Regions from separate parts of the Paenibacillus sp. FSL W8-0187 genome, predicted to be linked through region 1. Evidence: riboswitches for the same ligand, from Rfam matches in the RefSeq annotation. Region 1 holds a riboswitch; the other holds the start of a gene.
What was found. A riboswitch is a leader RNA that binds a small molecule or an ion and turns the genes downstream of it on or off. The one in region 1 is predicted to bind thiamine pyrophosphate.
Positions count from the first base shown of each region.

Region 2: another riboswitch for thiamine pyrophosphate. It lies ahead of MKY48_RS28340 (ECF transporter S component); the one in region 1 lies ahead of MKY48_RS22320 (YkoF family thiamine/hydroxymethylpyrimidine-binding protein).

Region 1 is NZ_CP150206.1:4,966,755-4,970,610, reverse strand. Features, by position in the region: gene MKY48_RS22330 (nucleotidyltransferase domain-containing protein) at 1-366, shown strand, start outside; gene MKY48_RS22325 (sporulation protein YjcZ) at 484-582, shown strand; gene MKY48_RS22320 (YkoF family thiamine/hydroxymethylpyrimidine-binding protein) at 654-1,259, opposite strand; TPP riboswitch at 1,345-1,447, opposite strand; gene MKY48_RS22315 (nitroreductase family protein) at 1,630-2,232, opposite strand; gene MKY48_RS22310 (ABC transporter permease) at 2,759-3,712, shown strand; gene MKY48_RS22305 (iron chelate uptake ABC transporter family permease subunit) at 3,702-3,856, shown strand, end outside.
Region 2 is NZ_CP150206.1:6,243,957-6,247,812, reverse strand. Features, by position in the region: gene MKY48_RS28350 (SDR family oxidoreductase) at 1-733, shown strand, start outside; gene asd (archaetidylserine decarboxylase) at 799-1,602, opposite strand; TPP riboswitch at 1,766-1,878, shown strand; gene MKY48_RS28340 (ECF transporter S component) at 1,970-2,599, shown strand; gene MKY48_RS28335 (ABC transporter ATP-binding protein) at 2,637-3,856, shown strand, end outside.

The DNA.
Region 1 (3,856 bases):
GCTCGAAGCGACTTGAATTACGGACCCATGCCCTTGATGCTAACCGACATTAACGAATACCGTTATATGCTAACCGAGTACCTGCTGGATTTGCAGAGTCCCCGAAGGGATGCCGAAAAGTGGTTTACGGTGCACAAAATAGCGGCGATTCTCTGTGATTTTGTACTTAGGGTGAACCGGGAGTGGACGGGTGAAGGGAAAACGCTGTTCCGTCTGTTCAACCGCTATGACTCGATCTTGGGAGAACGATTGGAAGCAGCGCTCACGGCGATGTATCGCCAGGATGATCCTTCAGTTCTTATGGCATTCACCGAGGAAATGCTCCATCCGTACGGAGGCAAGCTTCTCATTGGTTATGAGGAATAGAATTTCCTTGCCAATATAAAAAGAGGCGTACATTAGCCGTGACACTAGCACGAGACGGGAAATACTATAATAGTGTGATTACATCACGTCATTCTTTAAATCCAGGAGGGGATCTTCATGAGCGGAGTATATGGCGGCGGTGGATGGAACAATTCAGTAGGAATTATTTTGGTTCTCTTTATCCTGCTCGTAATTATCTTGAGTGCTTGGGTTTAAACCGTCAAGATTCTTGGCAGTAGTGACAGGAAGCCCGGCGCTTGCCGGGCTTTTGTCTGCCTCAATAAAGCTCAATTCGATGCGGCTTTGACCGAAGGGCTGTGTGCGGACACAACCGCAGTCATGACCAAATGGCTGCTGTCGGATTGAATCGCATGTAAAAACGCCTCTTCAAGGGATCCAAACACCTGGGCCAGTGACCCATCCAATCGGCTGGCGTAATGAACGCTTCCGGCGAATGTCCCGGCTGCCTTCGTACGATTAACTTCACCGTAGATGACATCCATGTAGTCATCGGTACCCATGGGGTATAGAGCGAATTGGCAAGCAGTCTCAATATCGGCATGTTCCCCGATGTCGTTGTTTAAGAGAGTCGAATCCTCAGTCATATATACATCGGCGTCCGTATCTCCGGGGCAACCGATGGAATAAGTACCATTAAAAACGGTATGCACGCCACTCGCTGCAGCATAGGCGAATATCGCCCTTGTCACATCAAAGACATGCTCTGCACGTCCACGAATACAGGTGCTCACATCATCTGTCTGAATCCATACCTTCCCCGTATCCACGGAATGTAGTGCGCCCATGATGACCTCCACAAACCGGTCCGTCATGGGAAATACCGAGAACCGGCACCCGACGATCCGACTGGTTCCGCATACAAGCTCATTCATTGTTATTTCCTCCCCATGATATAAGTCCACGCAAAAAAAACCGCACCCCGTGAAGAAAGTGCAGTTATGCCTACGAAAAGAAATAAACATAAATGCTACACTTCCCCACGCTAGTATGACCTAGATCGGGTGTTAAGGGTTAACGGCAAACCGCCGTCTCTCAGCACATGGCACCCCTAGTACAGCCAACATCCTATGTAGTTGGTTATCGTAAGTTTGCCCGGAGCTTCTGTTATCTTAGAAGTTCGAGGGTTCTTACTTGACTAATTGTATCGCTTAGTGATCGGTTTTTCAATCTTTGTCCATTATAAAAGGACCGCCTATCCAAGTTGCGGAAACTTAGGAAGGCGGCCTTTTTTCATCTATTTAATTAGTTGTATACTTTTACGCGATCTTCAAGCGGTGCAAATTCTTTCTCGCCTGGTTCAGCAACCGGCTTACCGAAAGGCATTTGAGCAAGCAGCTTCCAGCTTTCCGGGATGTTCCATTCGGATTTTACTTTTTCGTCGATCAGCGGGTTGTAGTGCTGCAGGGATGCACCCAGACCTTCTGCTTCAAGGGATGTCCATACTACAAATTGCAGCATGCCGTTGGATTGGTTGGACCAAATCGGGAAGTTGTCGGCATAAGCGGCAAAGTTCTGTTGCAGCCCGGCAATGACGTTGTTGTCCTCGAAGAACAATACCGTACCGTAACCAGCGCGGAATGCGCCCATTTTTTCGGCAGTGGATTTGAATGCTTCTTCATCGCCAACGACTTCCTTCAGGATGCCTTCCGTGATGTTCCACAGTTTATCATGCTGTTCGCCAAGCAATACAACGACGCGTGCACTTTGAGAGTTGAAAGAAGACGGGGTATACTTAACCGCTTCGTTTACGATTTCCTGAATACGCTCGTCCGAGATAACGGATTCTTTGCTAATCCCATAATAAGAACGGCGACTTTTGAGTGCAGTTGAAAAATCTTTAGACATTGAAAAAAAAACCTCCTGGTGTAATCGAATTTGCATACGCCTGATAAGAAGATGTCCTTTACTTCAAGCAAATATGCATGTTGCTTATTTAGCAATATTTTTAATTATCATTCCATATTAACTTACGTTTAGTTAGGAATAATATTTATGTTAGTATATTAATATAACTTAGAGTAATTGTCAACGACTTTTGATTAAATATAATTTCCCTTATCTATTAAATATGAATTGAATCCGTTTGGCTTTTTGAGAAGCTTCATTATATGGAGGCTTAACGAAAGGAGTGCTTCCTACCTGAGGATATTAGCTATGTCTTCTCGAAACTTCATATTATGAACAATTCATGAACAAAATATACAAGTATGAACAAATTAATTGATTTTGATTCTCAATTACACTTGTCGAGCCAGAATGAGGATGATATAATGCATATCAGAGCGCGATTGATAATCAATCTCAATGAGAATGGCGTTGGAAATTGCGAGATCCCGGATATTTTAGAGACATACGCATAGAAGGAAGAGCCATGAAGATTAGATACTTATTTGCAGCCGTTGTGGTACTCTCGATAATTTCATTATTTATTGGAGTTAAAGATATCTCGCCACTGCAACTATTCTCGATGACAGAACAACAACAGCATATTATGCTTGTAAGCCGGATTCCTAGGCTTGTCAGTCTTATATTGGCGGGTGTCAGCATGAGTATCTGCGGATTGATCATGCAGCAGCTCAGCCGCAATAAGTTCGTATCGCCGACCACAGCAGGTACGATGGACTCTGCCAGACTGGGGATTTTGGTAGCCATGCTCGTCTTCACGACAAGCGGTCCGCTTATCAAAATGCTCGTGGCATTTGTATTCGCTCTGGCAGGAACCTTTATCTTCATGAAGATACTGGATCGGATTAAGTTCAAGGATGCGATCTTCATCCCGCTCGTAGGGCTGATGTTTGGTAATATCGTCAGTTCGATAGCCACCTTCTTTGCATACAAATATGATCTTATTCAGAATATGTCCGCATGGCTTCAGGGTGATTTTTCCATGATCATGAAGGGCCAGTATGAAATGCTCTATATTAGTATCCCGCTTTTGATTCTGGCGTATCTGTTTGCCAACAAGTTTACGGTGGCCGGAATGGGAGAGGAGTTTGCAACCAACCTGGGTCTTCACTACCGGAGAGTTGTGAATCTGGGATTGGTCATCGTGGCGCTGGTTACGGCATCTGTTGTGCTGACGGTCGGCGTGATTCCGTTTCTTGGTCTGATCATACCTAATATTGTCAGTTTGTACTTAGGAGACCACTTAAAAAAAAGCCTTTCGCATACCGCGCTGCTGGGGGCCGGGTTCGTACTGTTCTGTGACATCCTGGGCCGGATCATTATTTATCCCTATGAAATTCCGATTAGTCTAACCGTGGGCGTACTCGGAAGCGGTATATTCATTTTCTTACTGATGAGGAGAAAGGCTTATGACTTATAAAGCCAAACTCGGCCTGTTGGCCGCAGCGGCAATCATCCTGGTGGCAGTCTTTCTGTTCATTGATCTTGGCGGCAATTGGGATTACGCGCTTCCAAGAAGAATCAAGAAGGTGCTTGCCATCATTCTGACCGGCGGAGCGATCGC
Region 2 (3,856 bases), 1.3 Mb from region 1:
GGAGACGGCTGCAGAACTGTTGGCCCGAGCCGAACAAGCCGATGTTGCCAAGCGTATTCACGTATTCCAGCTGGATATCTGCATCGAGGAACAAGTCAAGGCCGCTGCCTTGGAGTTGGAGCAGAGGTATGGCCGCTTGGACGTGCTGGTTAACAATGCCGGGGAGGCGGTAGGCGGCATGGTGGAGGAAGTGCCGCTCAGCGGCTGGCGAAAGCAGATGGAGACGAATTTTTTCGGGACCGTATCGGTGACACAGCATATGCTGCCGCTGCTCCGGCGAACTGGAAAATCCAAAATCATTCTCATGAGCAGCATTAGCGGCGTGGTCGGATTTCCGGGTTATGGACCCTATGCGTCCTCCAAATTTGCGCTGGAAGGGTTTGGCGAAAGCCTGTCCATGGAAGTGATGCCCTTTGGCATTGATGTCGTGCTGATCCAGCCTGGTGCCTATGGCACGCCGATCTGGAACAAAAGCTTTGGGGAGCTTACGGTGAAGGAAGGATCACCCTACAGCGGTCTGCTGAAGGGCGTGCTGGACTATTCCGAGCGGACAGCCAAAGGAAGCGGGGATCCGCAGGAGGTAGCCAGGCTTGTGGCAAAAATTGCGTCCATGGCTAAGCCCAGGTTCCGCTATATGCTGCCCCGAGGCACGCGGGCGACCGCATGGATCAAGGGCGGACTGCCGGATCGGCTGTTTCAGCGGATCATTTATCGGATGCTGGGCCGGCGTTAATCATTCATGCAGCCAATGATTTATAGCCTTAACTTGTCATGCGATGTTTGGTAAGGTAGATGGAATCACCCTTTTCTGGCTGGGGACGGGTGAAGCAAACCGAGCAGTTCTCCCATCTTCACCTTGGAGCCGGGTTCCAGGTCACCGCGAGGGGTAAACGTGCCGTTCTCCGTCAAAAGTACAACTGTAGAGCCGAATTCAAAGTACGCGAGTTCATCGCCGATTTCGTATTTCTTCACACTCTCGTCAGCATAACGGATGCTGCTTACGTTCATGGCTCCGACCTTCACGACGGCAACTTCGCCGAACTCATGCGCAATATAGGTAATGAGGCGCTCATTGCGGCTGAGCACATTCCGGATATGGGTCATCGCAAAATCGTTCACGGGGTAAACGCGTCCCTTTAAATGCTCGCTTTCCGCCTGAACACCGGTTACCGGGGAATGAATGCGATGATAGTCGGTCGGGCTTAAATACAATACAAATGCATAACCGTGGATGTAGTTTTCCATTCTCGGTGATTTCGCGAGCAGCTCGCTCAAGGTATAATCCTGTCCCTTAACGCTTAGAATGGTACCGGCGTTGACGACGCCCATTGCCGAAATTGTGGCATCGACTGGGCTTACCATGGCGTCGGCGGTGTCATCTATGGCGCGTAGGCCTATTTTTAACCGGCGGGAAAAGAACTCGTTCAGTGAGCGGTATTCGTTGATTTCTTTCTCCGCTTCGTGCGCCGGAATTTGATAAATTCGTATGAATGCAGGTATTAGATGACGGCTCAGCCGGCTGTGGGAACAATGCCCCATGATTCGGGACAGCCACTTGCGGGAAGACAGCTCAGTCATCAGACGCAGCAATTGTTTAGCCATGTCATTCTCCTTTGTGCATAGGTGTCAGCAATAAACGTTGGTGGAAAAGCCAATCACTCTGATATTGACATAGAATGAGATGGAAATCAATAAATAGCCATTTTTGAAAAAAGGTTCTTGCTTATTCCGGAGTGAATGTGTATTTTAAAGTTAACATAAAACCGAATAGGAATACGGGGGCTTGAGTGAATCAGGCTGAGATTGCAGCTGCTATCCGCTGTTGACCGTTAATCTGAACTGGGTAATGCCAGCGTAGAGAATATCCGACCCTGCCTACATAGGGCCTATTTTTCCGTCTGCGCGTTTTTCCAGACGGTTTTTTGTTGTGTTTACACAAAAATAGAGGTGGAGAGGGGAATGTGTTGTTATGGGAACGTCTGTGCAAGAGAAGTTGGGGGTTCAGCCCCGAAAAGGACTGCGGTTAAGCGATATTTTGGTTACGGTACTGGTATCACTGGTGCTTGGCGTCATTTATCACTTCTGGGGTTCGGTTTACAATCTATTAAAACCGCTGTTCTTTGAAGCGGATGAGTTGTTATACGGCATGTGGTTCGCTGCAGCCACGCTTGCTTACTTGTTGATCCGGAAGCCGGGAGTGGCCATTATCGCGGAAGTGGCGGCGGCCCACGTAGAAGTGCTGTTTGGCAGCGGCTGGGGATTGACCCTACTGCTGTATGGCCTCATTCAAGGACTGGGGGCTGAATTGGTATTCGCGGCGTTCCGTTATCGGAGCACCTCGGCGTGGACGCTGGCGATTGCCGGTGCCGGTGCAGCCATCGGCTCGATGATCATGGACTTCTATTACAGCTATACGGATGACCTGCAGACGTGGATGTTCCTCGCTAAATACGGTATGCGGGTACTTAGCGGCGCCGTCATTGCAGGCCTTCTTATGCTCCTGTTGGCTAAAGCGCTCGACCGTACGGGCGTGACATCCCTGCTCCGTCCTGCGTCGAAGAAGGATTACGAAGCACTGGATGATCCGCGCCATGTCTAATGCCACGGTTAGCCCGGTTCCGGCTCAGTCTGCTGAGATGCTTCCGGAACCGGCCGTGTATGTGGAGGGATTGCGTCTGAAGTATCCGGGCGAGGAGCGATTGATGTTCAAAGACCTCTCCTTCTCGGCTGTCCGCGGGGAGAAGGTGCTGCTGCTCGGTCCGAGCGGCTGTGGCAAATCCACGCTGCTGCAGGTGCTTAGCGGGATGATTCCCCGCGCGACGGAGGTGCCGATGAAATGCGAGGCCCAGCTGATTCCACGCTCTTGGGGTTATGTATTTCAAGATCCGGATACCCAGTTCTGTATGCCGTACGTGGATGAAGAGCTGGCTTTCGTACTGGAAAATCTAAGTGTCCCTCGTGACGAGATGAAGGATCGAATGCAAGCGGCCCTGCGCGAGGTGGGGCTTGATCTTGAGGAGCTCCATATGCCGATCGGGCATTTGTCCCAAGGCATGAAGCAACGACTTGCGCTGGCATCGGCTCTGCTGCTGGAGCCGGAAGTGCTGTTCCTTGACGAGCCGTCTGCGCTGCTCGACCCGGAAGGCAGGGAGCAAATCTGGTCCGCGGTGAAGGCCGTTTCGGAAGGGCGTACGCTGATCATCGTGGAACACCGGATTGAAGAAATGGCCCAATATGTGGATCGTGTCGTGCTGTTCAGCCCGGATGGGGTGATTCTGGGCGAAGGTCCCCCAGCAGCGATATTCGCTGAATACGAGAAGGAACTCCAAGCCTATGGAATCTGGTATCCCGGCGTATGGGAGGATTATGCTCAGACCCGGGCGGGCAGAGAGTTGTTTGCTCTGGTCGACGCGCTGGGCAATCTCTTGTATGAGGCTGCTCCGCCGTACGCTCAACATGGGGAACCTGTCATTCAACTGGCGAATTTTAGGGGAATGAGATGGGATAAACCTGTTATCACCCTCCCTTCCGCCGAGGTGGTTCCGGGACAATTCATTGCGGTGGTAGGACCGAACGGAGCAGGCAAAAGCTCGCTGCTGCTCAGTTTGATGGGGCTGCTTCGCGCCGAAGGGACCTATGTGCTTTGCGGGGAAGAGGTCATTCAGGGCAAGCGCCGGAAGGTGCGAAAGAAGAGAGAGCAGCAGCTGCGCCAAATCGGATTCGTGTTTCAGAATCCGGAGCTTCAATTCCTGACGGAGCGCATCGGCGATGAGGTGGTTTACTCGCTGTTGGTGGATCATGTGCCGCCGGAGGAAGCGAAGGCGCAGGCCGACCGCTGTCTTGAACGCTTTGGACT